Myxococcus xanthus: one gene and its partners. Each later gene encodes a partner of the first gene's protein in a complex. Links are inferred from orthologs where the notes say so. Each region holds a gene or a part of one and is shown on either strand. Other genes may lie near its edges.

Region 1 (7,456 bases):
GCTGCACCGAGGCGCACGCGGGAAACAGCGCTCGCATCATCGGTTCCCGGTCCTTGTCCCCCACCACCCCGAAGACGAGGTGGATGCGACGCTCCGGGTAGAGGTCCTTCAGCGACGCGAGCAGCACCTCCACGCCCGCCGGGTTGTGTGCGCCATCCAGCAGGAGGATGGGCTGCTGCCCCACCTCCTCCAGACGCCCTGGCCAGCACGCCGACGCCAGGCCCGCACGCGCGGCCTCGGGAGGCACGGTGACGCGGCGCTCCTGCAAGGCCTCCAGGCAGGCGAGCGCCACCGCCGCGTTCTGCCGCTGATGGGCCCCCCGCAGCGCGACGGACAGCCCATCCAGGGACCAGGTCGCCCCGCGGTACGACAGCGCGCCATCTGGCTGACGCTCGCCCACGAAGTCGCGCCCCTCCAGCCGCACCGGGGCCCCGACTTCCTCGGCCTTGCGGAGGATGGCCTCCAGGGCCTCCGGAGCCTGCCGCGCGACGACACACGGCACGCCGGGCTTGAGGATGCCCGCCTTCTCGCCGGCGATGGCCGCCAGCGTGTCGCCCAGGTACTCCATGTGGTCGAAGGACACGGGGGTAATCGCCGTCACCACCGGGCTGGCGGCGGTGGTCGCGTCCAGCCGGCCGCCCAGGCCCGTCTCCAGAACGGCCACGTCCACGCAGACCTGGGCGAAGTGCCACAAGGCCACGACAGTGCCGAACTCGAAGTACGTCATGGGTGAGGACACGGCGCTGGGGTAGCGCTCCAACACCTCCAGGATGCGCAAACCGAAGTCCGCGTCGGAGATGTCCTCGCTGTCCACACGGATGCGCTCGTTGACGCGCACCAGGTGCGGAGACGTGTAGAGGCCCACGCGGTGCCCGGCGGCATGAAGCGACGCCGCCGTCATGGCACAGGTGCTGCCCTTCCCGTTCGTCCCGGCGACGTGGAGCGCCGGGTACCGCCGCTCCGGATGTCCCAGCGCGGCCAGGGCCTCCTGCACGCGCTCCAACCCCAGCTTGATGCCGGAGGGGTTGAGCTTCGTGAAGAAGGCCAGCGCCTCCTCAGCTGTCCGGGGCGGGCTCAGCCCAGCAGCCCTAGAATCTGGCCAAGCTTCGCGCGCAGGTCCTTGCGGTGGACGATGGCGTCAATCATCCCATGGTCCAGCAGGAACTCGGAGCGCTGGAAGCCTTCCGGCAGCTTCTGGCGGATGGTCTGCTCGATGACGCGCGGACCGGCGAACCCGATGAGGGCCTTGGGCTCGGCGAGAATAACGTCGCCCAGCCACGAGAAGGACGCCGCGACGCCGCCGGTGGTGGGGTTGAGCAGCACGGAGATGTACGGCCGCGTGCCGGTGCGGAAGCGGGCGATGGCCGCCGACGTCTTGGCCATCTGCATGAGGGAGAAGATGCCCTCCTGCATGCGCGCGCCGCCCGACGCGGAGAAGACGATGGCGGAGCACTTCAGCTCGTGCGCGCGCTCGAAGACGCGGGCCACCTTCTCGCCCACCACCGAGCCCATGGAGCCGCCCATGAACTCGAAGACGAAGCAGCCCACTGACACCTGGTGGCCCTGGATGCGGCCCACGCCGGAGATGAAGGCGTCCGGCTCGCCCAGGCTCTTCCGGGAGGACTTCAGCCGGTCCTTGTACTTCTTCGAGTCACTGAACCCGAGCGGATCCTGCGGCTCCAGCTCCTTGTCGAACTCCTCGAAGCTGTCGGGGTCCAGCAGCGCCGCCAGCCGAGCGCGAGCCGTCCAGTAGTGGTGGTGCTCGCAGTGCGGGCACACCATCCAGTTCTTCTCCAGCTCCTGGCGGTAGATGATTTCGTCGCACGTCTCGCACTTCGCCCACAGGCCCTCCATGCGGGACGGGCGGGGCTCGGCTTGCGGTTCGGTGTCGACAGCGATGCGCGGCTTCTTCGAAAACCAGGCCATGGGGTGGGCGGGGTTAATCCGGCCGCTTTCGGCCGTCAACCCCTCCGTATGGCGCGACGCGTCTACAGCTCGAAGGTATCGCCCAGCTCCAGCACTTCCACCGGCAGCTCGGCCAGCTCCTTCTTGAGCTGCGACACGAAGGCGGGCTTGAGGTGATACAGCAGCACCGAGGCGCCGTTGCGCTCGAACTTCTGGAGTTCCAGGCTCAGCGTGTGCGGCGTGAGATGGCCGGAGATGTCGGCCAGCGACTGGAGCTTGTTGGGGAAGGACGTCTCCAGCAGCAGCGCCTTGAGGTTCTTCGTCTCGTTCAGCGCCTTCCACAGCTTGTCCGTGGGGCCGGTGTCGCCGCTCATCGCCAGGGCGCTCTTGCCGTTGGAGATGATGAAGCCGCACGACTCCACGGGGTGGCTCACCGGCACGCTTCGTACGGTGTAGGGGCCCACCTGGAAGGTGCTCCCGGCCCGGAACGTCTTGATCTGCAGCACGGGCTGCCGCTTCGTCGGGATGCGGGTGAAGTCCGGCCAGAGCGCGTTGTTGAACATGTTGTCGCGCAGGGCCCGGGCGCACTCGCGCGAGGCGTGGATGGTGACCGGGGTGTCGCGCCGGCCGATGACCAGGTCCGCCATCAGCGGCAGGTCCTTCACATGGTCGAAGTGGCTGTGCCCCACCAGGACATGGTCCACGCGGCACAGCTCATCCAGCGACAACGTCCCCGTGAGCGCCCCCGCATCGAGCGCCAGCACGTCATCGACGAGGAAGCAGGTGCTCTTGCAGTTGGGTAGCTCGCCGCCGTGGCAGCCGAGGACTCGCAGCTTCACGCTAGAGGTCTCCGAACTTCCACTTCATCTCCAGGTATTGGAGGAAGTCGTGCAGCCTGGCCGTGTCCGGCACGGTCATCCGGTCCCCGTTCCGCTCGACCAGACCGGAACGCTCCAGCCGGTCCACCACGGCGCGGACCGCGGGCTCGCCCACACCAATCTGGCGCGGCAGTTCCCGCACCGCGAAGTCGAACTCCACGCCCTCGTCCAGGGGACGGCCCCGGTGCTGGCAGGCATGGATGATCTGGTGCACCACCCGGCTGGCCGGGTCGTTGTGCAGCAGGTTCTCGATCTGGGCGTCCGCCTCGGAGAGGCGTTCGGCCAGCTTCTTGATCATCCGGACGGCGATCTCCGCATTGCCGCGGATCATCCCCTCGAACGTCTTGGGGTCGATGACCAGCAGCCTCGCGTCCTCGTTGACCGTGGCCGACGCATTGCGCGGCTTGTTGGAAATAATGGCCATCTCCCCGAAGAATTCACCGGGGCCCAGGACGGCGAGAACCTTCTCGACGTCACGGACCCGCTTGGAGATGGCCACCCGTCCTGCCTGGATGACGAACATCTCCTTGCCGGCTTCTCCCTCGCGGAAGAGCTCGGTGCCCTGGGGGAACTCCTTGCCGAAACGTTGAAAGAGGGTTTCCTCGGCGCCCATCCTGCAAAGGAGTCAATCAGCCCACACTCGCCCGGTCAAATTCCCTTTTCTGTGCGCGACGGTGGGACAGCCGCCACGCCACGCGAGACACCGGCGCGGGGGCCGGGTAGAAGGCCGCCCGTGGGAACGACCTACAAGCAGTCCGGAGTAGACATCGAGGCCGGCGACGCGTTCGTCGAGCGCATCAAGCCCCATGCCGCGCGCACCATGCGCCCTGAAGTCATGGGCGGAGTGGGTGGATTCGGCGGCCTGTTCGCCCTGCCGCCAGGCAAGTACCAGCAGCCGGTGCTGGTGGCCGGCACGGACGGCGTGGGCACCAAGCTGAAGGTGGCCTTTGCCGCGGGACGCCATGGGACGGTGGGCATCGACCTGGTGGCCATGTCGGTGAACGACATCCTCACCTGCGGCGCCGAGCCCCTCTTCTTCCTCGACTACTTCGCCACCGGGCGCCTGGAGGTCGACGACGCCGCCGAGGTGGTGAAGGGCATCGCCCTGGGCTGCGAGCAGGCCGGGTGCGCCCTGCTGGGCGGCGAGACAGCGGAGATGCCGGGCTTCTACGCGCGCGGCGAATACGACCTCGCGGGCTTCTGCGTGGGCGTGGTGGAGCGCGCGGCCATCATCGACGGCAAGAGCGTGAAGCCGGGTGACGCGCTCATCGGGCTCCCCTCCTCTGGCCTGCACAGCAACGGCTACTCGCTTGCGCGCAAGGTGCTGCTGGACGACGGGAAGCTGGCCCTGGACTCGACGCCCGAGGGCCTGGACCGGCCGCTCGTGGACGCGCTGCTGGAGCCCACGCGCATCTACGTGAAGGACGTGCTGGCGCTGCTCCAGGCGGTGAAGGTGAAGGGCCTGGCGCACATCACCGGCAGCGGCATTCCGGGCAACCTGCCCCGCTGCCTGCCGGACGGCACGCGCGCGGTGCTGAGCGAGAAGACGTGGCCCAAGCCGCCCATCTTCGACCTCATCGCGAAGCTGGGGAGCGTGGCCCGCGACGAGATGTTCAGCACGTTCAACATGGGCCTGGGGCTCATCCTCGTCGTGGCGCAGGAAGACGTCGCCCAGGCGCTGAGCGTGCTGAGCGGCCGGGGCGTGCAGGCCTTCGAGGTCGGCCGCGTGGAAGCAGGCCAGGGCGAGGCCACGGCGGTCATCGCCCCATGAGCGGCCAGCGGGTCCGCCTGGGCGTGCTCGTGTCCGGCAGCGGGAGCAACCTCCAGGCGCTGCTGGACGCCTGCGCGCGGGAGGACTTCCCCGCCGAGGTGGCCTGCGTGGTGTCCAACGTCCCCACCGCGTTCGCGCTGGAGCGGGCGCGCAAGGCGGGCGTGACGGCCAAGGTGGTGGACCACAAGGCCCACGCCGCGAAGGCGGACTTCGAGAAGGCCCTGCTGGACACGCTGCGCGCGGCGAACGTGGAGTGGGTGTGCCTGGCGGGGTTCATGCGCCTGCTGAGCGCGGACTTCCTGGGCCACTACGCGGGGCGGGTGCTGAACATCCACCCGTCGCTGCTGCCCGCCTTCCCGGGCCTGCATGCGCAGCGACAGGCGCTGGAGCGCGGCGTGAAGGTGGCCGGGTGCACGGTGCACTTCGTGGACGCGGGCACCGACACGGGGCCCATCATCGCGCAGGCGGCCGTGCCGGTGCTGCCGGACGACGACGAGAAGGCGCTGAGCTCGCGAATCCTCGCGGAGGAGCACCGGCTCTATCCGCTGGCCGTGCGGCTCGCCGTGACGGGCAAGGTCACCCTGGACGCGGCGCGGACGCGCGTGGAGGCGCGGGCCACGGAGGGTGAGTTGGCGCTTCGGAATCCCGGCGCGACGGTCGAATCGGCGTGAGCGGACCGAAGGCGCTTGACCAAGAGCCGGCGCGCCCCGGCGTCTCCTCGGGAGATGCTGGCGCTGTCCATCCAACGGAGGCCGCCTTGGGGCTGAGCAACGAAGGGCTGACCGACGAGCGCCAGTCCACCGGGCCCATGAGCGGCCCTGCGCAGCCACGAGACGGGCAAGGCTCAACCGCCCTGCCCTCGCAGGCCGAACGAGTCACCGCGGTCCAGGAAGCCCGCGTGGTGCTGGTCAGCGCCTGTCTACTGGGCGAGGCCTGCCGGTACGACGGCCGCTCCCAGCGCTCCGAGCGCGTCCTCGCGGCGCTGGCGGACAAGGACGTCATCCCCGTGTGCCCGGAAGTGGCCTCGGGCCTGCCCGTACCGCGTCCTCCCGTCGACCTGCGCGGAGGCACGGGGGTGGACGTCTGGGCCGGGCGAGCCGTCGCAGTGGAGCGCGACGCGGGCATCGACCGGACGGAAGCCTTCCAGCAGGGCGCCCGGCTCGCGCTCGAAGCGGCTCAACGCTTCGGCGCGACGGTGGCGCTGCTGAAGGAGAAGAGCCCGTCGTGCGGCAGCCAGCGGGTCTACGAGTCCGGCCAGCTCCGCACGGGCGAAGGCATCACCACGGCGCTGCTTCGCGCCAAGGGCATCACCGTCCTCAGTGACGAGGACCTCTAGCGACGGCCCCTACCCGCGCGCCGGCACCGTCCACGTGTCGTGAGACAGCGGCGCGAAGAGCGCCTCCACCATGTCTTCGGTGACCTCCGCCAGCGTCGTGGGCTGCCAGCGCGGCTTGTTGTCCTTATCGACGAGCACCGCGCGAATGCCCTCACGGAAGTCCGGCCGCACCGTCATCGACTGGCTGAGCCGGTACTCCACGTTGGCCATCTCGTCGTAGTCGCGGGTGCGCCCCATCCGGAGCTGGCGCAGCGTCACCTTCAAGCTGGCCGGACACATGTGAAGCAACGTGGCCCACGTCTCCTGGGCCCACGGCGTGCCCTCCACCTCCAGCGCCTGCTGGATGTCGTCCACGCGCTCGGCCGCGAAGCACCGGTCGATGGCGGCGTGCTGCACGCCCAGCGGCGACGTGCCCGCGTCCGCGTGGAAGCCTGCCAGCACCGTGTCCACCACCGTGCTCGCCGCGCCGGTGCCCCAGGGCGCGCCTACCAACGCGTCCAGCACCGCCTCCAGCCGCGCGGACTCCACGTGGTGCGTGGCGTAGCCCAGCCACATCGCGTCCGCCGCGCTGCATCGGGCCCCCGTGAGGCCCAGGTACGTGCCCGACTCACCCGGGAAGCGCGGCAGGAACCAGCCGCCGCCCACATCCGGGAAGAGCCCGATGGCCGTCTCCGGCATGGCCAGCACCAGCTTCTCGGTGACGACCCGGTGGGTGCCGTGAATCGACAGGCCCAGCCCACCGCCCATGCAGACGCCGTCCACCAGCGCGATGAACGGCTTGCCGAAATAGTGGATGCGGTGGTTCAGCCCGTACTCCGCGCGGAAGAACTCGCGAGACACCCGCTCCTTCTCGTTGACGGACGCGGCCCCCACCGACAGCGCCACCGCGCGCACATCTCCGCCCGCGCAGAAGGCTCGGCCACCAGCTCCCCGGATGACCACGGCCTGAATGGCCGGGTCCGCCGCCCAGGCGTCGAGCGCCGGGTGCAGCTTGCGGCACATCCCGAGGTTCAGCGCGTTCAGGGCCTTGGGCCGGTTCAGGGTAATCACGCCTACCGCGCCACGCGTCTCGAGCAGAAGGTCGTCCGTCATGGCGCCGGGGATATCAGGCGAGCAGTCCCTTGGGTGGATTCATTGGCCCACCGCGGGGGCAGACGCGCTATGGGGAACGCATGACCTCCGCACTGGCCCCCCTGCGTGCCGTCGTCTTCGACATGGACGGCACCCTCGTCGACAACATGCAGTTCCACAACGAGGCCTGGGTCTCGTTCGCCCGGAAGCTGGGCTTGACGCTGACCGCCGACGACTTCCAGAGCCACTTCGCCGGCAGGAAGAACGAGGAGATCATCCCCGAACTGCTCGGCCGCCCGGTGGCCCCGGACGAAGTGGAGCGCATCGCCGAGGAGAAGGAGAATCACTACCGCACCCTGTACCGGCCGCACATGAAACTGCACCGGGGCGCGGAGGCCTTCATCCAGCGCCTGAGGGAGGCCCACGTCCCGGCGGCCATCGCCACCGCCGCGCCCCAGGGCAACCGCGAGCTGGTGCTGGACGGGCTCGGCATCC
Region 2 (7,483 bases), 4.1 Mb from region 1 along the record:
CTGGAAAACGCGCGCCTTCCGAAGAAGTTCGAGCGCAGCCTCGACACCAGTGCGTTGGATACGCCGGTGAAGATGATCAGCGCCTTCAGTGTTCCGGGAGAGGGCGGCAAGGTGCGTCTTGTGGTGGCCGCCGATGGTGCCATTGAAGAAAAGGTATCCCAGAGCGCGGGAACGCTGTCGTGGCGTCTGGATGTGAAGGGCGTGAAGACGGAGGAGGTGGCCGTGGCTCAGCGTACCGCTGGCTTCACCACCGAGGCGCCTGCCTACGCCGCAGAGGGCGCGCCCCAGCAGGCCCGCTACCGTGGGAAGCGCGTATCCTTCGAGTTCAAGGACATCGACATCCAGAATCTCCTCCGCGTCATCGCGGAGATCTCCAAGAAGAACATCGTGGTGGCGGATGATGTCAGTGGCAAGGTGACCATCCGCCTGCGCAATGTCCCCTGGGATCAGGCGCTGGATCTCGTCCTCCGTACCAAGGCGCTGGGCAAGGAGGAGTTCGGCAACATCATCCGAATCGCTCCCCTGAAGACGCTCGAGGAGGAGGCCCGGCTGCGTCAAGAGCGCAAGGCGTCGCTCCAGCGGCAGGAGGACCTGATGGTCAACCTCATCCCGGTCAACTACGCCGTGGCTGCCGATATGGCGGCGAGGGTGAAGGACGTGCTGAGTGAGCGAGGTTCGGTGACGGTGGATCAGCGCACCAACGTCCTCATCGTCAAGGACGTGCGTTCCAACACGGAGCGCGCCCGCTCGCTGGTGCGCAGCCTGGATACGCAGACGCCGCAAGTGCTCATCGAGAGCCGCATCGTAGAAGCCAACACCAGCTTTAGCCGGTCGCTGGGCGTTCAGTGGGGTGGTCAGGCTCGCGCGGGGCAGGCGACTGGAAACTCAACTGGTCTCATCTTCCCGAACAACCTGGCCGTGACGGGTGGCGTTACGGGGACCGGCGCAGGTCTCCCTGATAATCCGAACTTTGCGGTCAATCTGCCCACTGGTACTGGACAGGGTGTGGGCGGCGCCATGGGATTCACGTTCGGTTCGGCGGGCGGGGCGCTTCAGCTCAACCTGCGTCTGTCTGCGGCAGAGAACGAGGGCTCGGTGAAGACCATCTCCGCGCCGAAGGTGACGACGCTGGACAACAACACGGCCCGCATCAGCCAGGGTGTGTCCATTCCCTTCAGCCAGACGTCGGCGCAGGGTGTGAACACCACCTTCGTGGAAGCGCGTCTGTCGTTGGAGGTGACGCCGCACATCACCCAGGATGGCAGCGTTCTGATGTCCATCAATGCGTCCAACAACCAGCCTGACCCGTCCAGCACGGGTGCCAACGGTCAGCCTTCCATTCAGCGCAAGGAAGCCAACACCCAGGTGCTCGTGAAGGATGGCGACACGACGGTCATCGGTGGCATCTACGTTCGCCGCGGCGCAACGCAGGTCAATTCGGTGCCGTTCCTGTCGCGGATTCCGGTGCTGGGCCTGCTCTTCAAGAACAACTCGGAGACCGACACCCGGCAGGAACTGCTCATCTTCATCACGCCCCGCATTCTCAACCGGCAGACCATCGCGCAGACCCTGTAGGGTTTCCTTTGCGTCCTCTTGCAGGAGAGCGTTCGCTCATGAAGAACTTCTATCTCGCGGTGCCGTTGGCGCTGGCCATGACTGGATGTGTTGACAGTCCTCCGGACATCCAGTTGTTCAACGCGTTCATTCCGGATGCTGCCTGTGCGGTCAATCAGTCGGGGCTCGCCAGTCCTGGCGGGTCACTGGACCTCGCGACGTCGGGCCGTTACCTGGCTGCGTTCCAGGTACGGAACAGTCTCTCCTCTCAGGAGGTCGTCGTCGGTGATGCCCCCGTTACAGGCGGTGGCGACGAGTCTTCCATCTACGTCACCAACGTCGAGCTGAACTACGAAACGCAAGGCACGGGGCCGACGCTCAGGAGTGACGTCTACCCGTACTACTTCAACCTGCCTGCGAACGCGACGCAGAGCAGCAGCGCGGTCCTGGATCTGCTGGGGGCCAATGCGAGCGCTGACCTCGCCGCCTATTACGGCGGTGGGGGTACTGCGCCCGTAAGCGTCGTCGTTCGACTGAAGCTGATCGGCAAGACCATCAACGGCAAGTCGACCGAGTCGAACGAGGCCACGTACCCCGTCACTTTCTACGATTCGGGCTTCACTTGCCCGGTGGGAACGCAGCTCGAGGCCACCGGGCCCTGTGGGCTTCCGGGTGGGCAGGATGGCTTCCCTCCCGAGTGTTCCGAGCCCGAGGAAACGTAGTCCCAATGCCCGCCGGGGCCCTTGACTGGGCCCCGGCCGTCTTTCTAAGAGCCTCTGCCCATGTCCTTCCGCACGCACCTCGAGTCGGTGGTCAACCAGGTCGATGGAGCCCTCGCGTGCAGCGTGATGGGCTTCGATGGCATCTCCGTCGACACGTTCCAGAAGGACGAGAGCGCCGAGCTGGACCTCAACGGCGCCTGGGTGGAGTACGCCAACCTCCTCACTCAGCTGCGCAACGCCGCGGAGACCCTCAAGACGGGCACCGTGAGTGAGGTCAGCGTCAACAGTGAGAAGGTGCTGACCGTGATGCGGCTGGTGTCACCGGACTACTTCCTGGTGCTCGCCCTTCACGCGGATGGCAACTTCGGCAAGGGCCGCTACGTGCTGCGCGTCACCGCACCCAAGGTGCGCGCCGAGCTCTAGTCGGATGCCCGGCCAGCAGTCATCCAGGCGACGCTTCCGCCGCTGCTTTCCCCTTCCATGGAAGGGGCGCATGGGCTAGACACCCCGGACTTTTCAAGCTTTCGCTGCTGCGAGTCTGTAAGGAGTCGGTCCCCATGGCCGGTGTCATCGATACGTCCGAGTTCCGCAAGGGTCTGAAGATCGAAATCGACGGTGAGCCGTTTGAAATCGCCGATTTCCAGCACGTCAAGCCCGGCAAGGGCTCCGCGTTCGTGCGCACCACGATTCGTAGCCTCCTGACGGGCCGCGTGCTCCAGCCCACGCTGAAGTCCGGCGAGAAGGTGGGCAAGCCCGACATCGAAGAGAAGGACATGCAGTACCTCTATGTCCAGGGCGAAGAGTTCTACTTCATGGACACCCGCAACTACGAGCAGACCTTCCTCGGTGAGAAGGTGCTCGGAGAGGCGAAGAACTTCCTGAAGGAGAACATCAACGTCAGTGTCCTCTTCTACAATGGCAAGGCCATTGGTGTGACGCTGCCGAACTCCGTGGACCTCAAGGTCACCCAGTGTGACCCGGGCATCCGCGGCGATACCGTCTCCGGCGCGCTGAAGCCCGCCGTTCTGGAGACCGGCTACTCCGTCAACGTCCCGCTCTTCATCGAAGAGGGCGACGTGCTGAAGATTGATACGCGCGACGGCAAGTACCTGACGCGCGTGGCCACCAGGGGCTAGTTCGCAGCTCGGCAGCGACGCCGGAGGGAAGGGGACGCGAGATATGGCAACGAAGCGCAAGTCGACCCGGGCCCAGTCGCCCGCGCGGACGGAGGCCGCCTCGAGCGGTCCCGCTGACACGGGGAGCACGTCCCTGGACGTGGAAGCCCTGCGGCAGATCGTGGAGATTCTTGAGTCCTCTGACGTCACGCGGCTGGTCTGGAAGCGCGGCGAGGAGAAGCTCTTCATCCGCCGCGGCCAGGGGCCCGAGACGACCATCGTCCATCACGCCGCGCCGGCTCCCGTCGCCGCGAGTGCCGGGGTGGAATACACCGCCCCGGCCGCTCCTCGCGTTGCCGCTCCGGCACCGGCCGCTGCTCCCGCGGCGCCGGCTCCGGCCGCCGAGAAGCCGGTGGAGAAGCCCGGCCACCAGGTGACGAGCCCCTTCGTGGGGACGTTCTACCGGACCCCGGCGCCGGACCAGCCTCCCTTCGTGGATGTGGGCTCCCTGGTGAAGAAGGGCCAGGTGCTCTGCATCATCGAAGCGATGAAGCTGATGAACGAGATTGAGTCCGAGGTCTCCGGCCGGGTGGCGGAGATCCTCGTGGAGAACGGCCGGCCGGTGGAGTTCGGCCAGGCGCTGTTCCGCATCGAAGTGGCCTGACGAAGAGGTCCGCGCGCCGCCCGTGTCCCACGGGCGAGCCGCTCCTCATGACGGCCCTGACGGAGACACCCACGTGTTCAAGAAGGTGCTGATCGCCAACCGCGGGGAGATTGCCCTGCGGGTCATCCGCGCCTGCCGGGAGTTGGGCATCGCAACGGTCGCGGTGCACTCCACGGCGGACGCCAACGCGCTCCATGTCCGCTTCGCAGACGAGGCGGTGTGCATCGGCCCGCCGGCGTCCAAGGAGAGCTACCTCAACGTCCCGCAGCTGCTGTCCGCCGCCGAAATCACCCGCGCGGACGCCATCCACCCGGGCTACGGCTTCCTGTCGGAGAACGCCGAGTTCGCGGAGGTCTGCGAGAACTGCAAGATCCGCTTCATTGGCCCCCGGCCGGAGATGCTCCGGCTGATGGGCAACAAGGTGCGTGCCCGCCAGGCCGCGCGCGAGGCGGGACTGCCACTGCTTCCGGGCAGCCCGGGCACCGTGAAGGACCCGCGTGAGGCGGAGGCCTTCGCCCGCGAGATTGGCTTCCCCGTCATCCTCAAGGCGGCCGCTGGTGGCGGTGGCAAGGGGATGAAGATCGTCCGCGAGCCGGGCGCGCTGGCGCAGGCGTTCTCCACCGCGCAGGCGGAGGCCGTGGCGTCGTTCTCCAATGGCGACCTCTACATCGAGCGCTACGTGGAGAAGCCTCGCCACATCGAAATCCAGATTGTCGCGGACGAGCACGGCAACATCGTCCACCTCAACGAGCGTGAGTGCTCGGTGCAGCGCCGGCACCAGAAGCTCATCGAGGAGAGCCCGTCGCCGGCGCTGACGCCTGAGCTGCGCAAGCGCATGGGCGAGGTGTCCGTGAACGCCATGCGCAGGCTCGCGTACAACAACGTGGGCACCATCGAGTACCTGCTCGACGAGCGCGGCGAGTTCTACTTCATGGAGATGAACACGCGAATCCAGGTGGAGCACCCGGTGACGGAGCTCGTCACGGGCGTGGATCTGGTGAGCGAGCAGATCCGCCTGGCCTACGGGGAACCCCTGCGCTTCAAGCAGGAGGACATCCAGATTCGTGGCCACGCCATCGAGTGCCGGGTGAACGCCGAGGACCCCATCACCTTCGCCCCTTGGCCCGGGAAGATTACCGGCTACAGCGTGCCGGGCGGCTATGGGGTGCGCGTGGACTCGGGCGCCTACGAGAACTACACGGTGCTGCCGTACTACGACAGCCTGCTGTCGAAGCTCATCGTCCACGCGGATGACCGGGCCACGGCCATCCGCCGCATGCAGCGCGCCCTGGGCGAGTACGTCGTGGAAGGCATCCGCACCAACATCCCGTTCCACCGGGCTGCACTCGCGGAAGAGTCCTTCCAGGAGGGCAATTACGACACCCGGTTCGTGGAGCGCTTGCTCGCGAGCGAGACGGGCTCCCGGCGGCTCAAGAAGGCCGTCGAGGAGACGCCGTAGCATCCCTACACTTGGTGTGGATTCCCGCTTGTCGGGCCGCCACGCGAGCAGGTGATCCGGCCCCGGGGGGGAGCCGGGCCGTTTCTTGACCCGCGTCGGAGCTTTCCGTTAGCCTCCGACACTCCCCCTTGCTGAGGATGGAAACCCGCGAAGTTCAAGGGGTTTCGGCCTGCTGGAAGCCCACCGCTCGATGGACAAGAACAAGATCATCGAAGCCGCCGCGAAGCTCGTCGCGAAGGGCGCCTACGACAAAGCCATCAAGGAGTACCAGAAGGTCCTGGAGGTCGACCCGAAGGACATCCGGGTCCTCCAGAAGATGGGGGAGCTGTACCAGAAGAAGAACGACAACCCGCAGGCCGCCCATTTCTTCACCAAGGTCGCGGAGAGCTACTCGTCGGACGGCTTCTTCCTCAAGGCCGTCGCGCTCTACAAGCAGGTCCTCAAGCTCAATCCGAACCTGCTGGAGGTGAACCTCAAGCTGGCGGAGCTTCACCAGCAGCTCGGGCTGATGTCCGAGGCGATGGCGTACTTCCAGATTGTCGCCAACCACTACGACAAGGCGGGCGACACGAAGTCGTCGCTCGATACCTTGAAGAAGATGGTGGATCTCGACCCGGAGAACGTGGCGTCGAAGATCAAGCTGGCGGAGCTGTATGCGCGCGAGAACATGACGCGCGAGGCGGCCCAGGAGTTCAAGCGCGCCGCCGAGTACCTCAAGCGCAACAGCCGCGCGGATGACTGGCTCCGCGTGGCCGAGCGGCTGTCCGCGCTGGAGCCGGACAACCTTCCGCTGTCGAAGGAGCTGGCCACGTCGTACCTGCAGCGCGGCGACCAGAAGCGCGCGCTGGCGAAGCTGCAGGTGTGTTTCAAGGCCGATGGCCGCGACGTGGAGACGCTCACGCTGCTGGCGCAGGCGTTCCAGGGCCTGGGCCAGACGTCGAAGACCATCTCCGTCTACAAGGAGCTGGCCAAGATTCATCAGGAGCGCGGCCGCGTCACCGAGGCCGAGGCTGTCTGGACGCAGATTGAAGTGCTGGACCCCGAGGACCCGGACCTGGTCGCGCGCCGCGCGCCCGAGCCCGCTCCGGCGGCACCCCAGCCCGCGGCGGCACCTCAGCCCGCCCCGCGCCCCGCGCCTCAGCCCGCGGCGGCAGCACCCGCGCCGGCGCCCGTGGCACCTCCCGCTCCGGCGGGGATGGGGCGCGAGCAGCTCTCCAAGCTGCTCACGGAGACGGACGTCTACGTCAAGTACGGGCTCCACGACAAAGCGCTGGAGCACCTACGCAAGGTCTTCTCCGTCGAGCCGGAGAACCTCGACGCCCACGAGAAGGCGTACCAAATCTACGTCGCGTCCGGGAACATGGCCCAGGCGTCGGAGCAGCTGCTGAACGTGCTCCGCCTGTGCACGCGCACGGCGGACGTGCAGCGCGCGCAGCCGTACCTGGCCACCATCCTCCAGGAGAATCCCGCCCATCCCGAGGTGCCCGCGTTCCTGTCCGTGCTGCGGACGACGGGGCCCGTGGTCGCCGCGCCGACGGTGTCCGTGGTGGAGTCGGTGGGCGAGGACGCCATCCTGGTGGACTCCAGCGACGACGAGATTCTCGTCGCGCCGCCGCCGGAAGACGCGCTCCTGCACCCGCCCGGTGACGAACTGGCGCTGACCACGCTGCCCTCGAGTGACTCCGACGAGGTCATCGAGGAGGACAGCGACTCCGCCGTCATCAGCGAAGAGGCGCTGGTGGGCGAGGCCATCACCTCGGGCGAGTTCGAGGTGTACGGCACGCCCGATCCAGAGGACCTGGCGGCGGCGTCGGTGGACGAGACGCTGGTGACGGACGACGACCGGCTGGTGCTGACCGACGAGCCGGGCCTCAGCGTCACCGACGACGAGCCGCTCGTCGCCTCCAGCGATGATGACCTGGCGGCAGCGGCGGCTTACTCGCTCGACGACGAGTCGCTGGTGGACGAC
Region 3 (7,453 bases), 1.8 Mb from region 1 along the record:
GCTCTTGGCCTGGCTCGGAGGGGACGCCCGCCCAGGCGGCGACCCCGCCGCGAAACCCCCGTCAATTCTTGACTTTTGACCTCCGGACGGGGGATTCTGGGGGGGTCTCCCACCCACAGGGAGTGCCCGGCCGTACATGTTCCACGCCTCGGGCAACTCCAGCGGCGCCAATCTATTCGGGCGCCCCGGAGTGTGCATCGGGTGCCGCGGGGGGGCACAAGGAAGGCCACAACGCAATGAGCGACGCGCGAGTACTTCACTTCTTCGGCGGCAAAGGCGGGGTAGGTAAGACTACGCTCGCGGCGGCATATGCGTTGAGGCTGTCGGAGGATGCGCCCAAGGAACGGGTGCTGCTCGTGTCGTTGGATCCGGTCCGCTCCCTGTCGGACCTGGTGAAGAAGAAGCTCCCGGCCAAGGCGACCAAGCTGGTCCCGGGCAAGGGAGACGGCGGCGTGTACGGCCTGGAAGTGGAGCCGGCGGCGCTGATGAAGCCCTTCCTGGCGTCCTACCTGCCCGCGCTGTCGAAGGCCGCGGCGAAGGGCACGCACGTGTCGGACGACGACATGGGCAAGCTGTACCAGCAGGCCGTGCCGGGGCTGGAGGAGCTGGTGGCGCTCTTCCACGTGGTGGACCTGCTGGAGGGCGAGGAGTTCGACCGCATCGTGGTGGACGCCGCGCCGACCAGCCACACCCTGCGGCTGTTCGACCTGCCGACGAGCCTGCGCAAGTTCCTGGGCCTGGTGAAGGCCGGTGGGGACAAGACGGAGGCGCCGGCGAAGAAGGGCAAGAAGGCGGCGGCCGCGGCCGAGGCGCCCGGCTTCCTGGAGCAGGTGGGGCAGAAGGCGGAGAAGCTGCTGGCGCTGCTGAAGGACCCCGCGCGCACGGCCTTCCACCTGGTGGCGCTGGCGGAGCCGGTGCCCGAGGCGCAGACGCGCATGCTCTTCACCCAGCTTCGCGAGCGCGGGCTGCCGGTGACGGAGATCGTCGTCAACCAGATCGAGGACAAGGACGGCTGTCCCGCGTGCCAGGGCCGCCGCGGCCTACAGGCCCCTCACGTCCGCAAGTTCCAGGCGCTGGACAAGACGGTGCCGGTGCACCTGCTGGGCCGGCGTGAAGTGGCGCCGCGCGGGCTGGATGGCCTGGCGCTGTTCGCCAAGGCGTGGGCCAGTGGCAAGGAGACCAAGGCGCTGGAGTTCGCCGCGGCCGAAGGGCCTCCGGCGCTGGTGCGCGCGCCGTCCATGCCGCCCATCGCCGCGCCGCCGCTGCCGCCCACGCGGCTCATCTTCTTCGTGGGGCAGGGCGGGGTGGGCAAGAGCTCCTGCGCCGCCGCCGCCGCGGTGACGCTGACGGAGAAGGAGGGGCCGGTGCTCCTCATCTCCACGGATCCGGCGCACTCGCTGTCGGACGTGCTGCAGAGCCGCCTGACGGACACGGAAACGCAGGTGAAGGGCACCAAGGGCCTGTACGCGCGTGAGCTGGACATCGCCGGCTGGTTCAATGCCCTGCGCAAGCGGGTGAAGGAGAAGGCGGAGAAGGCCTTCGAGGGCGCTCCCCGGTCGGGCAGCGAGGTGCCCGCGGATCTGCTCTACCTGCGCAACCTGCTGGAGTGCGCGCCGCCGGGCATCGACGAGCTGGCCGCGCTGTCCTGTCTGACGGACGCGCTGGTGCAGGAGCGCTTCAAGCGCATCGTGGTGGACTCGTCGCCGGTGGTGACGTCCGTGCGCGTGGTGGAGCTGGCGGAGACGGCCAAGACGTGGCTGGGCGCGCTGCACGCGGTGCTCACCAAGCACCGCGCCAAGGGCCTGGGCGAGCTGGCGGACGACATCGCCGGGATGCTCAAGCACGTGAAGCGCTTCGAGGACGCGCTGGCCTCCCCGAGCGAGGCGCGCTTCGTGGTCGTCACGCGTGGCGAGGAGCTGGCCGCGGCCCGCACCGAGCGGCTGGTGGAGTACCTGCAGGAGAAGAAGCTCCCCGTGGAGCGGGTGCTCGTCAACCGCGTGGGCCCCAAGTCCACCTGCGAGAAGTGCGAGAACCGGCGCAAGCTGGAGCTCAACGCGGCGAAGGCCATCGAGAAGAAGCTGGGCCTGCCCGTCACCATGGCGCCGGCCCTGGGCCGTCACCCGGCGGGCCTGCGCGAGCTGAAGGCCTTCCGCACGGCGTGGTACGCGCTGTCGCTGCCGGCCGCGAAGACCAAGGCGGCCTGAGGTCCAGGCCCGTCGTGGATCGGGCCAAAGGGGCGCCCTGCCGGGCTTCGTTTCACCCGGCGGGAGCGTCCTGGCTGTTGTGCAGAAGTAGAGGGGGCCGCCGCCACATCCGCCTCACGCCCTGATTCCACCCCGAAGAATCATCCCTTCCCACCTGCCCCCGTGCGCACCATGACGACGCGCGGCATGGGTGCCAAGGGGGTTGCGCGGGCCGTATCTGAAAGCGAGCGTGCCTCGCCTCGCGACTGATGGCTGGAATGCACGGAGGCCCGCGGGGGCTCACGCCTCGCATTCCGAAGGTGAGTCGGTGAACGTCTCCAGGCCAGGGAAGGTGAGCGCGCCCGTCTCCGTCAGCGTGCCTTCGAGCGGCGCACGGCCATTCAACCGAAGCGCTACCTGCCTGCCGCGCACCGTGTAGCGGCCCCGCACCTCCTTCTGGCGGGGCGTCCCGTCATCGCCCACCTCCTTCGTCCACAGGGTGACCCTGCCGGAGGGACCGAAGCGCAGCCCCTGGGTGGTGCCGTAGACGCCCACGCCCGGGCCGAACCAGGACACCTCGCGCAGCAGCACGGGGACATCCGCCTCCCTCGCCGGGCTTCGGCCCAGCAGCTTCTGCCAGCCCAGGGTGTCCCGGATGGGGGTGAAGTCCGCGTCCTCCTTCGCGCGGGCGAGCCGCCGGGCATCCAGCTTCACCGCCTGGGTGAGGTGCTCGACGATGACGTCCCGGTGGGCGCTGTACTCGCAGACCTTCCCCTGCTTGCGGAGCACCCCCAGGGTGGCGGCCAGGTTGTAGTGCGCCAGCGCATAGTCCGGGGACTCCCGGGCGGACGCCTGGAAGCGCTCCAGGGCCTCTGGGTAGCGCCCCGCCTGGTACAGCCGGAAGCCCTGGGTGTTCAGTCCCTGGGCATGGGGGGGCGTCGCGGCGCTTGTGAGGGCCAGGAGCAACAGGGGCAGGGCCGGGTGCATGTGCCTCCATACTGGGGTGCGTAACCGCTTGCGCGTTGAAAGCCGCCATACCCTGGTGCTAGTTCCGCGCCATGGCAACCGGTACCAGCTATGTGCTCGAGTTCGAGCGCCCCCTGATTGAGCTGGAAAAGAAGATCGACGAGCTCAAGGTCCTCTCCACCAGCGGCACGGTGGACTTCTCCTCGGAGATCTCCAAGCTCGAGAAGAAGGCGAAGAAGCTCCAGACGGAGATCTTCAGCGACCTGACTCGGTGGCAGGTGGTGCAGATGTCCCGGCACCCGAACCGCCCCTACTTCCTCGACTACGTCCACTACCTCTTCACCGACTTCGTCGAGCTGTGCGGTGACCGGGCCTTCGGCGAGGACCCGTCCATCGTCGGCGGCTTCGCGCGCTTCGACGGCAAGCCGGTGATGGTGATGGGCCACCAGAAGGGCCGCAACACCAAGGAGAACATGGCGCGCAACTTCGGCATGCCGCGCCCGGAGGGCTACCGCAAGGCCCGCCGCCTCATGGAGCTGGCCGAGCGCTTCGAGAAGCCCATCCTCACCTTCGTCGACACGCCGGGCGCGTACCCGGGCATCGGCGCCGAGGAGCGGGGACAGGCCGAGGCCATCGCCGTCAACCTGGAGGTCATGAGCCGCCTGCGCGTGCCCATCATCTCCACGGTGGTGGGGGAGGGCGGCTCCGGCGGCGCGCTGGCCATTGGCGTGGGCAACCGCGTGCTGATGCTCCAGAACAGCGTCTACTCCGTCATCTCTCCGGAGGGCTGCGCCTCCATCCTGTTCCGCGACGCCGCCAAGGCGGACAAGGCCGCGGACGCGATGCGGCTCACCGCGAAGGACCTGCTGGAGATGAAGATCATCGACGAGGCCGTCGCCGAGCCCGCCGGTGGTGCCCACCGCGACCCCGCGAAGATGGCGGAGGCGCTGGGCAAGACGCTGCGCAAGCACCTGGGGCAGCTCGCCGAGCTGTCGCCCGATGAACTGGTCCAGGACCGGTACGCGAAGTTTCGCGCGCTCGGTGTGTTCTCCGGACGCTGAAACCACGTACTCAGGACCTCACACCATGCGACCGCTCGTCCCCACCCACGTTGAGACGCTCAAGCCGTACGTGCCCGGCAAGCCCATTGAAGAGACCGAGCGCGAGTTCGGCCTCAAGGGTGTCATCAAGCTGGCCTCGAACGAGAATCCACTGGGCCCCTCTCCGCGCGCCGTAGAGGCCATGCGGAACATCTCTGGCGCGACGCACCTGTACCCCGACGCCACGTCCTTCCACCTGGTGCGCAAGGTGGCCGCGAACGTGGACGTGAAGCCGGAGCAGGTGGTGCTGGGCAGCGGCTCCAACGAGCTCATCGAGCTGCTCATCCGCACCTTCACCACGCCGGAGGACGAAATCCTCCTGTGCCAGGGCTCCTTCTCCGCGTACCGCATCTCCGCGCAGGCCCATGGGCGGCCCTTCGTGGAGGTGCCCATGCGCGAGGGCTACCAGTACGACCTGGAGGCCATGGCGAAGGCCATCACCCCGCGCACGCGGATGGTGTTCCTGGCCAACCCGGACAACCCCACGGGCACCGCGTTCAGCCGCGACGCCCTGACGCGCTTCCTGGCCGCGGTGCCGCCGGAGGTGCTGGTGGTGCACGACGAGGCCTACTTCGAGTTCGTCGAGTGGTCCGAGTACACCAGCGCCGTGCCGCTGGTCAGCCAGCACCCGAACCTGGTCGCGCTGCGCACCTTCAGCAAGATCCACGGGCTGGCGGGCGTGCGCCTGGGCTATGGCATCATGGATGCCCGACTGGCGGCGTACCTGCACCGCACGCGCATGCCCTTCAACCTGACGGTGCTGGCCCAGGCCGCGGGTCTGGCGGCCCTGGAAGACACCGAGCATGTTCGCCGCACGCGTGAGGTGAACCGCGCGGGTCTGGACTACTTCGCCGCGGAGCTGCCGAAGCTGGGCGGCACGCACACGCACAGCCACGCCAACTTCGTGTTCGTGGACTTCGGTCGTCCCGCGGTGGCGCTGTACGAGCAGCTGCTGCGCAAGGGCATCATCGTCCGGCCCTTCGCGGGGCAGGGTTTCCCGAACCACGTGCGCATCTCCGTGGGCACGCCCGCGGAGAACGCGCGCTGCGTCCAGGTGCTGAAAGAGCTCCTGTCATGAGCGCCCGGCCTTTCATCGTCGCCATCGACGGCCCCGCGGGCGCCGGCAAGTCCTCGGTGTCCAAGCTGCTGGCGCGCCGGCTGGGCTTCTCGCTGGTGGACACGGGCGCCATCTACCGCTGCGTGGCCTTGATGGCCCAGCGTGAGGGCATCGCCTTCGACGACGACGCCCGCCTGGGCGAGCTGCTGGGCCGCGTGCACATCCACTTCCAGGTGGTGGGCGAGGAGAACCACGTCTTCCTGGGCGGCCAGGACGTGTCCGGGGAGATTCGCACGCCGGACATCTCCATGGCGGCGTCACAGGTCTCCGGGCGGCCGGTGGTGCGCGCGGGCCTGCTGCAGCTTCAGCGGCGGCTGGCGCTCGAGTCGGAGAAGGGCGCCATCCTGGAGGGCCGTGACATTGGCACGGTGGTGTTCCCGGACGCGGACGCGAAGTTCTTCCTGGCGGCCAGCCCCGAGGTGCGCGCCCGGCGCCGCTACGAGGAGCTGTTCCAGAAGGGCGTGGAGAGCAGCCTGGACGCCGTGCTCGCGGACCAGACGAAGCGGGACCGCGACGACTCCGCCCGCGCCGTGGCACCGCTGAAGGCCGCCGAGGACGCGGTGCACGTGGACTCCAGCAGCATCCCCCTGTCGGAGGTGGTGCACGGGATGGAGTCTGAAATCCTGCGCCGGATGGCCCAGCGCGCCTAGCGCGGGTAGGGGAAACTACGCCCGGCGAAGAGGACGACGCGCCGGGCTCAGCGGGAGCGCTTCGCCAGCGCCTTCTCGTAGGCAGCCTGCAGCTCGCCGGATACCGAGCGCGCCGGCCGCAGCGCGCCGAGATGCAGGTGGCGCAGCTCCTCCATGAAGGCGTTCCAAAGCGGCGCGCCGCCCTGTTCCAGCAACTCCGCGCGTACGGACAGCTCCTTGCTCGGGCGCGTATGCCGGCGGCCCCATGCGCCCATGTGCGCGAGGAGTGGCACGAGCTGGATGGCCGCTTCCGTCAGGCTGTAGATGACCTTCTGTCGGTGGGTGGGATCCGGGCGTCGCGTCAGCAGGCCGGACGCCGTCAGGCGCTTCAGCCGGTCCGCGAGGATGTTCGAGGCGATGCGTTCCTCGCTCTGCGCGAGCAGCTCGCCGTAGCTGCGCCTGTTTCCGAACATGACGTCGCGGATGACGACCAGGCTCCAACGGTCGCCGAGCTGTTCGAGCGTCAGGTTGATCGGGCAGCCGGATCGCCCTGTCTGCGCCATGGCCATTCTCTCCAGGCTACTCCTTGCGATGTGCAAGTGGTAGGGATAGGGTTTCGACTGCTTGCGATATGCAAGTGGTCTGCGACAGGAGCCCTCCGATGTCACTCGTGCTCTACGGTCATCCCTTTTCTTCGTACACGCAGAAGGTCCTCATCGCGTTGTACGAGAACGGCACGCCCTTCGAGTTCCGCTGTATCGGGCCGGAAACACCTCAGCATTCGGCCGAGTGGTCGCGGCGCTGGCCGCTGCGCAAGTTCCCGCTGCTGGTGGATGGCGAGCGCGACATCGCCGAGACCAGCATCATCATCGAGTACCTGCAGCTCGCACATCCCGGGCCCGTGCGCCTGTTGCCCGCGGAACCGATGGCCGCGCTCGCCGTGCGCTTTCTCGATCGCTTCTTCGACCTGCACGTCATGAACGCGGCGCAGCACGCGGTCGACGGTGCGCTGACGGGTGATTCGGTGAAGCGCCAGGAAGGACTGGCCCTGGCAGTGAAGAAGCTGGAGGTCGCCTACTCCTGGCTCGAAGGGCAGCTCGCAGGCAGGACCTGGGCCGCCGCTGGAGAGGACTTCACGCTGGCGGACTGCGCGGCCGCGCCCTCGCTGTTCTACGCGGACTGGACGCACCAGATCTCCGATGCGTTTCCCGTGCTGCGCGCCTACCGCACGCGGTTGCTTGCGCGCCCGTCCTTCGCCCGCGCGGTGAATGAGGCGCGGCAATTCCGGCCGCTCTTTCCCCTGGGCGCGCCGGACCGGGACTGAAGCCCGGCGCGCGACTGCGCGTTGTCTCGCGAGCACCCGCTACGTCCACGGCAAGCGGTCCGCGGGCTCGTTTGTCGCCGGCCTGGCGCCCCGACCGGCGCCTAGAAGCTGACGCCTTCCTTCGACGGCGCGGG

Evidence for each region. The genes of interacting proteins can lie anywhere in the genome.
Region 2: the proteins of accD (region 1) and accB are in contact, whole or in part, in a solved structure (PDB 8UXZ), measured with the Escherichia coli proteins. The link is inferred for Myxococcus xanthus from one-to-one orthologs.
Region 3: the proteins of accD (region 1) and BHS09_RS20280 are in contact, whole or in part, in a solved structure (PDB 8UXZ), measured with the Escherichia coli proteins. The link is inferred for Myxococcus xanthus from one-to-one orthologs.

What each region holds. Positions count from the first base shown.
Region 1 is NZ_CP017174.1:3,120,811-3,128,266, reverse strand. The notes cover bases 1-2,961. They hold accD (acetyl-CoA carboxylase, carboxyltransferase subunit beta), read right to left. Parts: upstream 1,927-2,961; coding sequence 1,075-1,926; downstream 1-1,074. Other genes in these bases: BHS09_RS13280 (Crp/Fnr family transcriptional regulator), read right to left, coding at 2,746-2,961; BHS09_RS13285 (MBL fold metallo-hydrolase), read right to left, coding at 1,989-2,744; BHS09_RS13295 (bifunctional folylpolyglutamate synthase/dihydrofolate synthase), read right to left, coding at 1-1,003. Also shown: more of BHS09_RS13280, read right to left, coding at 2,962-3,396; purM (phosphoribosylformylglycinamidine cyclo-ligase), read left to right, coding at 3,517-4,554; purN (phosphoribosylglycinamide formyltransferase), read left to right, coding at 4,551-5,225; BHS09_RS13265 (2-thiouracil desulfurase family protein), read left to right, coding at 5,312-5,890; BHS09_RS13260 (enoyl-CoA hydratase/isomerase family protein), read right to left, coding at 5,900-6,982; BHS09_RS13255 (HAD family hydrolase), read left to right, coding at 7,063-7,456.
Region 2 is NZ_CP017174.1:7,215,137-7,222,619, reverse strand. What follows is about bases 2,268-5,255. They hold accB (acetyl-CoA carboxylase biotin carboxyl carrier protein), read left to right. Parts: upstream 2,268-3,455; coding sequence 3,456-4,055; downstream 4,056-5,255. Other genes in these bases: accC (acetyl-CoA carboxylase biotin carboxylase subunit), read left to right, coding at 4,129-5,255; efp (elongation factor P), read left to right, coding at 2,834-3,412; BHS09_RS29630 (roadblock/LC7 domain-containing protein), read left to right, coding at 2,337-2,699; BHS09_RS29635 (hypothetical protein), read left to right, coding at 2,268-2,276. Also shown: type IV pilus secretin PilQ, read left to right, coding at 1-1,575; more of BHS09_RS29635, read left to right, coding at 1,614-2,267; more of accC, read left to right, coding at 5,256-5,514; type IV pili formation protein SgmX, read left to right, coding at 5,705-7,483. UniProt on the Escherichia coli protein: This protein is a component of the acetyl coenzyme A carboxylase complex; first, biotin carboxylase catalyzes the carboxylation of the carrier protein and then the transcarboxylase transfers the carboxyl group to form malonyl-CoA.
Region 3 is NZ_CP017174.1:4,924,068-4,931,520, reverse strand. What follows is about bases 2,268-5,225. They hold BHS09_RS20280 (acetyl-CoA carboxylase carboxyltransferase subunit alpha), read left to right. Parts: upstream 2,268-3,241; coding sequence 3,242-4,210; downstream 4,211-5,225. Other genes in these bases: hisC (histidinol-phosphate transaminase), read left to right, coding at 4,236-5,225; BHS09_RS20285 (tetratricopeptide repeat protein), read right to left, coding at 2,484-3,170. Outside these bases: BHS09_RS20290 (ArsA family ATPase), read left to right, coding at 237-2,204; more of hisC, read left to right, coding at 5,226-5,327; cmk ((d)CMP kinase), read left to right, coding at 5,324-6,016; BHS09_RS20265 (winged helix-turn-helix transcriptional regulator), read right to left, coding at 6,064-6,564; BHS09_RS20260 (glutathione S-transferase family protein), read left to right, coding at 6,657-7,319; BHS09_RS20255 (transglycosylase SLT domain-containing protein), read right to left, coding at 7,421-7,453. UniProt on the Escherichia coli protein: Component of the acetyl coenzyme A carboxylase (ACC) complex. First, biotin carboxylase catalyzes the carboxylation of biotin on its carrier protein (BCCP) and then the CO(2) group is transferred by the carboxyltransferase to acetyl-CoA to form malonyl-CoA.